DNA from 2 places in the Streptomyces sp. NPDC006385 genome. Region 1 is predicted to be linked to the other one. Evidence: riboswitches for the same ligand, from Rfam matches in the RefSeq annotation. Region 1 holds a riboswitch; the other holds the start of a gene.
The links. A riboswitch is a leader RNA that binds a small molecule or an ion and turns the genes downstream of it on or off. The one in region 1 is predicted to bind cyclic di-AMP.
Positions count from the first base shown of each region.

Region 2: another riboswitch for cyclic di-AMP. It lies ahead of ABZ078_RS20540 (C40 family peptidase); the one in region 1 lies ahead of ABZ078_RS26465 (LysM peptidoglycan-binding domain-containing M23 family metallopeptidase).

Region 1 covers NZ_JBEXQG010000039.1:6,858-10,667, reverse strand. The annotation lists gene ABZ078_RS26475 (SGNH/GDSL hydrolase family protein) at 1-231, opposite strand, end outside; gene ABZ078_RS26470 (DUF6250 domain-containing protein) at 377-1,090, opposite strand; gene ABZ078_RS26465 (LysM peptidoglycan-binding domain-containing M23 family metallopeptidase) at 1,297-2,238, opposite strand; cyclic di-AMP (ydaO/yuaA leader) riboswitch at 2,243-2,437, opposite strand; gene ABZ078_RS26460 (alpha-galactosidase) at 2,708-3,810, opposite strand, start outside.
Region 2 covers NZ_JBEXQG010000024.1:108,621-112,430, forward strand. The annotation lists gene ABZ078_RS20530 (ATP-dependent Clp protease proteolytic subunit) at 66-701, shown strand; gene ABZ078_RS20535 (hypothetical protein) at 709-1,017, shown strand; cyclic di-AMP (ydaO/yuaA leader) riboswitch at 1,358-1,567, shown strand; gene ABZ078_RS20540 (C40 family peptidase) at 1,571-2,044, shown strand; gene ABZ078_RS20545 (LysE family translocator) at 2,098-2,712, opposite strand; gene ABZ078_RS20550 (LysR family transcriptional regulator) at 2,803-3,726, shown strand; gene ABZ078_RS20555 (ATP-binding protein) at 3,730-3,810, opposite strand, start outside.

The sequences.
Region 1 (3,810 bases):
CGAGATCAGGTCCGGGGCCAGTTCGATGGCCCGTGGGAGCTGGTCCGCCACGATCTGGTCGAGCAGTTTGCCGCGCACGGCGAGGTTGGTGTAGTCGAAGTCGCCCTCGGGCCGCCGGTCCGCGAGCAGGACCGCGAACCGGTCGGCCCAGCCGACGAACGCCCCGTCGGGGCCGGGGTCGCCGACGCCCTCGGTGAAGCTGTCCCCCACCGCGACGTACGACCCGATCACTGATCTGCTGTCATTCTTCGAATCGTCTGCCACGTCGGCACATGATTCACCTTCCAATGTGACCTACGCGACCGTAGGAAGGGATTGACGAGCGGTGAGATAAGCCACTCCCAAAGTGTTGACCAAGCCCGGAATAACCCTCTGATCAGGCGCGTTGAGGGCGCAGCCGCCACACTCGGAAGTCACTGACGCGGAAGTGGCTCCACACGGTCCGGAAGGCGAAGTGCCCGCTGGTGTAGGGCTGCTGGTCGATGTGGTCGAAGACGAGCCGCCCGTTGTTCCACCACTGGACGGTCGAACCGTCGGCCACGATACGGACCCGGTTCGGCTGGTTCGGCACCAGCAGCGGTTCGGTGTAGTCGAGGACCAGCGGACGCACCCCGGCCTCGCCGACGTAGCGGCGCAGTCGTGTCGTGGTGTTGTAGTTGGCGCCGTAACCGGAGTAGTAGGTCTTGAGGTAGTCGTACTCCGCCAGCGCGCCGCCCCGCTCGGTGGCGAAGAGGTCGTCCGGGGAGCGGACGTCGAGGGCGTTCCAGAAGTTGTTGAGGTCGGAGACGCGGTCGTTGGGCCCGCCTTCCGAGACGGCGGTGGCCGTGTACTGGAGGACGTACGGCCCTTCGAGGCGCTTCTTGAACCACACCGTCGCACCACTGGGCACGTCGATCTCCAGGACGCCGCGCGACGCGGTGACGGTGCCGCCGTCCTGCAACTCGGTCGCCCACCGGCCCAGGCCGTGGCAGAAGTTGTCGTGGGCGATGAGCCGGCCACGGGGAGCGGCACTCGCCGTGCCCGCGGGAGCCAGTGCGCCCAGGGCCGCGCCGGCGGCCAGGATTCCGAATGCTCTGCGCGTGGTCGTCACGGATCGGGGCTCCTTCGCTGGGGCGATGACTTGGAGGTGTGACAGCGGCAGCACGGCAGAAAGCGCTTGCCCCGTCTGACGGAGATCACTCTCCCGTCATCGCCCCCTCCCTGTCGACACCCCGGACACACCGAAGGCCGGACCCGGGGATCGGGGTCCGGCCTTCGACTCGCGTGTCAGGCAGGCGGCTTCGCCGAAGGCGACCGTCAGCCGATGGCAACGCCCTTCGAGCGGAGGTAGGCGACCGGGTCCAGGTCCGAGCCGTAGTCCGGCGTGGTGCGGATCTCGAAGTGCAGGTGCGGACCGGTCGAGTTGCCGGTCGAGCCGGACAGCCCGACCTCCTGGCCCGCGGTGACGGACTGGCCGCTCGACACCGAGAGGGACGACAGGTGGGCGTACTGCGCGTAGTGTCCGTCGGCGAGCTGGATGACGACCTGGTTGCCGTACGCACCGGCCCAGCCGGCGGAGACGACCGTGCCCGCGCCCACGGCCTTCAGCGAGGTACCGGTCGGGACGACGAAGTCCACGCCGGTGTGGTAGCCGCTGGACCACATGCTGCCCGCCACCTTGTAGGCGGTGCCGACGGCGGCACCGGCCACGGGGGCCGTGAAGCCGTTGGTGGTGCCGGTGGTCCCGGCGCTCTCGGCGGCCGTGGTCGCCTTCGACGCGGCGGACTTCGACGACTTCGACGCGGACGAGTCCGAGGACGATGACGATGACGATGACGAGGAAGGGGAGGACGACTTGGGGGTGCTCGTCGCGGCCTTCTTGCCGCCGATGGTGAGCTTCAGACCGGGGTGGATCAGCGACGGGTCGTCGCCGACGGTCTCCCGGTTGTCGGCGTAGAGCTTCTTCCAGCCGCCGCTCACGTTCTGCTCGTCGGCGATCTTCGAAAGGTAGTCGCCGGCCTTCACGGAATACGTCCGCACATCCGCCTTCTGCGTCGTCTCCTTCTTCTCGGCGGCCTTCTGACCGGCAACCGGAAGAACCTGAACGGCCTTTTCCGAAACGGACTGCGAGGGAGCGGCGTGGGCCCCGGTGGCACCGATGAACGGGAGGGCGAGAGCGGCGCCGCCGGTTCCGGCGACTGCGATGGAGCGGGTGAAGCGGGGGGGCTTCGGGCGGCGGTGCTTACCCTTCGCGGGCATGGCGAATTCCTCTCCGGCGCCTGCGAGGTGAGCTGTCGGGTGCGGGCTGGAGATGCCCGGCCGCGTCGGGGACGCGACTTGACCCCAAGCCTGTTCCGGAGACCGGAACAGGCGGTTGTACCTGTGGGTCCCCCGCTCCTGCCGTACGGGTGAGTTTGCGCGGGATCCGGGCGGCGGCAGGATTAGGCGTCCGTCCGGATTGGTGGCGAACGTAAGCGAGGAAGACGCATGGGAACAAGCGAGAGGTTCCGTCCGAATGCGTTCCTGTTGATCCCTTGCGGGAATTACCGGTCACCCTCCGTGCATTATTGGGGCGCCGCCAAACACAAAGCCCCATGAGAAGCACGTGAATTACGTGGACATGACGGGCGACACACGGTCACGAATATGACGCTCCTCACGTGACACTGCTCCACCTTCCTTCAGGCGAGAGCGAGTTGGAATGAAGGCGCCAATTCGGACAGAACTCCTAGATGCGACGCAGCCGGATAACCGTCGCATCGAGGTCGCCGCACAACCCGGTACGCAGTCCGTGATGCAGCAATACTGCACCTCTGTGAATTTCGCCCGTTTCAAGGCATTCGTACGACGCTGTCGGGTCGAGCGCGCGCAGCCGCAGCGCCGGGGCGGGCTCGCCGTAACGCTGGGCCTGGAGCCAGGCGAGGACGACCGCCTCATCCCCGAGCGCGTACTGCACCGCGCTCAGTCCGCCCGCCGGAGGCCGCAGCCGGTAGAGGTCACCGCGCTGCACCACGGGCCGGATCTCCTTGTACAGCGCCACCCACTCCCGGGCCTCGGCGAGTTCCTCCTCGCTCCACCGCGCGAGGTCGCCCCCGACCCCGAGCACTCCGGCCATGGCGCTCACGAACCGGAAGCGCAGGGAGCTGGCGCGCTGGTTGAGCATGGCGTTCGGGCTGTCGGTGACCCAGGCGGCCATGGCGCGGGCCGGGTGGATCTGACTGAAGCCGTGCTGGATGTCCAGCCGGTCCAGCGGGTCGGTGTTGTCCGAGGTCCACACCTGGTCCGTACGGCTCAGCACGCCGAGGTCGATCCGCCCGCCGCCGCCCGAGCAGGACTCGAAGGCGACGCCCGGATGGGCGGCCCGCAGCCGGTCCAGCAGGCCGTACAGCGCGCGCACATGGTCGACCCACAGCCGCTGCGGGTACGACTCCCCGGGCCAGCCGGCGTCGGTGAAGCAGCGGTTGAAGTCCCACTTCACATAGTCGATCGGGGCGCTGGAGAGGAGCCCGTCGAGCCGCTCCCAGAGGTACTCCTGGACATCCTCGCGCGCGAGGTTCAGCACGAGCTGATTGCGGAATTCCGTCCGCTTTCGACCCGTTTGATGCTGAACCCAGTCGGGATGGGTGCGATACAACTCACTGTCCGGATTGACCATTTCCGGTTCGACCCAGATGCCGAACTGCATACCGAGGGCGTGCACGTACTCCGCGAGCGGCCTGAGCCCGGACGGGAAGCGGTCGGGGTTCGGCGTCCAGTCGCCGAGCCCGGCGCGGTCGCTGGTGCGCGCCCCGAACCAACCGTCGTCGACCACGAACAGTTCGACACCGATGG
Region 2 (3,810 bases), on a different contig from region 1:
CCCTACATTACGTCATGTACGTCCTGTACATTTTTCACAGGCACCCCGGCAAGGGAGCGTGAGCCATGACCCGACCGTCCGCCCGCTACGTACTGCCCGAGTTCACCGAGCGCACGAGTTCCGGCACCAGGACGCAGGACCCGTACTCGAAGCTGCTGGAGGAGCGGATCGTCTTCCTCGGCACCCGGATCGACGACATCTCGGCGAACGACGTGATGGCCCAGTTCATGTATCTGGAGCACAAGGGCCCCGATCAGGACATCTCGCTGTACATCAACTCGCCCGGCGGCTCGTTCAGCGCCATGTCGGCGATCTACGACACGATGCGGTTCGTCGCCTGTGACGTGGAGACGATCTGCCTGGGCCAGGCCGGTTCGGCGAGCGCCGTGCTGCTGGCCGCGGGCACACCGGGGAAGCGCTTCGCGCTGCCCGGGGCCCGGGTGGTGATCCATCAGCCGGCGCTGCCGGAGCCGGTGCAGGGCCAGGCGAGCGATCTGGCCATCCAGGCCGACGAACTGACGCGTATTCGGACCCGCCTGGAGGAGATGCTCGCCGAGCACACCGGGCGCAGCCGCGAGCAGGTGGCCTCCGACATCGAGCGGGACAAGATCCTCGACGCCCAGGAGGCGCTGGAGTACGGGCTGGTCGACCGGATCATCCCCAGCCGCAAGGCCACCCTCGCCCCGCCCACGGGGAGGTGACCGGTCGGTGCTCCCACCCGAGTTGCCGCCCCTGCCCGCGCTGACGCGCGCGGAGGGGGAGTTGATCGACCGTTACCTCGATGTGGTCGACCTGCTGGGCCGGATCAACCCGGCCCAGTACGGCGACACCTACCGCGGACTGCGCGCCGCCCAGGCGCTGGTGGCCAAGGCGGCCGCGCTGCGGGACGCGCTGGCGCTGATGCACCAGCGGGGTGAGACGGAGCTGCACGCGCCCACGCTGGCGCGCGCGCTGCGCGTGCTGGACGGGGAACGCCGCACGGCTCGCGTCACGGTGCCGCCGCGCTCCGACAGTTGACGACCCGTCCAGACCGATCCGGACGTCTCGGCCCTCTGACGAGCCGTCCGGATCCGCACTGAAACGGACCAAACGATGTACCCCCCATCGGTGTATCTATGTCTCCGTTTGCGCGCCCCTCCAAGTTGCGCAACGGCCGTCGACACTAAGTGGAATTGAGCGCTCCGCCGCTGGTCCGAGGCTCCTCGGACATCTGGACACCCGCCCGGACACGAGGGTGTCCACCCGAACGGGTGAGTGGTGAGCAACGCCACAAATACCCGGTTCCGTTGGGCTTTTCGTTCATCCGTGCGTCAAGATCCCTGTCTGACGACAAGCCCCCGCCACAGCGGCGGGGCGATCCGAGCGGACGCCGAGTCCTGCCGCCGCCCGGATGACCGGTCGACGGAGTGGATCGGCAGGAGTGGAGGACCCGAGCAAGACGGGTCGCCGGAGCGGACGTTCGTTCGAGCCGAGCAACCCTTGGGGTGAAGCCGCGGCAACGCGGCCGGGCAACTTCGCCAGCCCGAATCCGACAGGTCATCCTTCACAGGCGGCTGACGAAGGGTTGCGCATGACAGCGCTCAATCGTGTCCCGTCGCTCATGGCCCGGGCCGGTACGGCCTCGGCTCTCACCCTCGCCGCGGTGGGCGGCACCGTCGTCGCCCCCGGCTTCGCCTCCGAGGCGGAAGCCGCGACGCCGGCGACGAAGGCCCTCCAGATCGCGGCCTCCAAGAAGGGCTCCCCGTACAAGTGGGGTGCCACCGGGCCGCACAGGTTCGACTGCTCCGGGCTCACGCTGTACTCGTACAAGAAGGCGGGCAAGAAGCTGCCCCGTACGGCGGCCCAGCAGTACAACAAGACCCGCCACATCTCCGCGCAGAACCGCAAGGCCGGAGACCTGGTGTTCTTCCACTCGGGGTCGAACGTTTACCACGTCGGCATCTACGCCGGGAAGGGAAAGATCTGGCACTCCCCGAAGAGCGGGGATGTCGTCAGGCTGCAGAAGATCTGGACCAGGAGCGTCTGGTACGGCCGGGTCAAGTGACCTTCCCGGGGGCGGTGAGGGCGTCCTGACGCGCCGTCACCGCCCCTGGGGCCTCACAGGGCCGACAGCGGCCCCACGAGGAGCGCCAGGCCGAAGACCGTCAGTGCGGCGCCTGTGCCGACCGTGACCGCCCGGGCGGCGCGCGGCCTGCGCAGCCATCTGCCGAGCCGGTCCACCAGCAGGACGACGACCTGGAACCACACCAGCGCGATCGCGAGCACGATCAGGGCGAGCAGCAGGGTCCTGGGCAGCGCCGGAGCGCCCGCGGGCACGAACTGCGGGAGCACGCTGAGGAAGGTGAGGGACGCCTTCGGGTTGAGGGCGTTGGTCACGAAGCCCTGCCGCAGTGGTCGCGCGGTGGAATCCTCGCGCGGGTCGGCCACGTCGGTGTGCGGCTGCCGCAGCGTCCGGAGACCCAGGTACAGCACATAGCCGCCGCCCACCACCTGCAGCGCCCGCAACAGCGCCGGCACGGCGGCCAGGACCGCGGCGACTCCCACCACCGCCAGCGTCACATGGACCAGCAGCCCGGCCCCGATCCCGAGCGCACAGGCGACGCCGGCCCGGCGGGAGACGAGGGCGTTGCGTACGACGACGGTGAAGTCCGCCCCGGGCATGGCGACCAGGCCGGCGGAGACCCCGGTGAAGGCGAGGAGCTGAGCGTCCATGCCGCCAGCGTGCCGTGCGGGGGCCTTCAGTAGGTATGTCGAATATCCTGGGAAGCCCTAAAGCATTCCTTAAGGCAGACAGGGGCCCGCATGTACGACCCGACCCGCCTCGCCGCCTTGGTGGCCGTAGCGGAGGCGGGTTCGATCACCCGGGCCGCCGAACGGCTCGGCTACACCACGCCCGCGCTCTCCCAGCAGCTCGCCAAGCTGGAGCGCGAGGCGGGCACCGCTCTGCTCGTACGGCATCATCGCGGGGCGCGGCTCACGGGTGCGGGAGAGCTCCTGGTGGCGCGGGCCCGGCGGGTGCTCGACGAGCTGGAGCGGGCACGGCACGAACTGGCCCGGCTGACCGGCCTGTCGGGCGGGACCCTCCGGCTGGGCACGTTCCAGACCGCCGGCATCCATCTTCTGCCCCCGGTGCTCAGCGCCTTCCGCCGCGCGCATCCGGACGTGGAACTGACCGTCACCGACTACGAACCGTCGGCCGGTGTCACCGCGGTGGCCGCCGGTGAGGTCGATCTGGCGCTGACCCACGCCTATGAACCGGGCGCCCCGGTCCCGCTGCCGTCCTCCGTCGGCGTCGAGCCGATCCTCGAAGAGGAGCTGGTCCTGGTGTCCGCTCCGGGCCACGCCCTCACCAGCGGGACCGCCCGGCTGCCGCTGGCCGAGCTCGCCGGTCAGCCACTGATCAGCATGGCGCCGGACGCTCCGGCCCGGCGGGGCGTCGAGGCGGTGCTGGCCCGGGCCGGTGCCGCGCCCTCGGTGCTGGTACCGACGCCGGGGTACCTGCTGGTGTGCGCGCTGGCCAGTGCCGGGCTCGGGGTGGCGGTCGTACCGGAGATGGTGGCGCGGACGTCGGTCACTCCGGTCGGGGTGCGCGCGCTGGAAGGCGGAGAGCTGCGCCGTACGATCTCGGTCGCCTTCCGCGGGGACGAGGCGGCGCCGGCCGCGGATGCCTTCCGGGCGCTGCTGCGCGGCACGTTCGGGCGCGCCCGACAGCCGCGGCAGCCCTGAGGGTCACGGCTCCTGCTGTCCCACCGCCGGCACCCGCGCCGCGGGTACGGTCCACGGCAGCTCGATGGAGACCGTCTTGCCGCC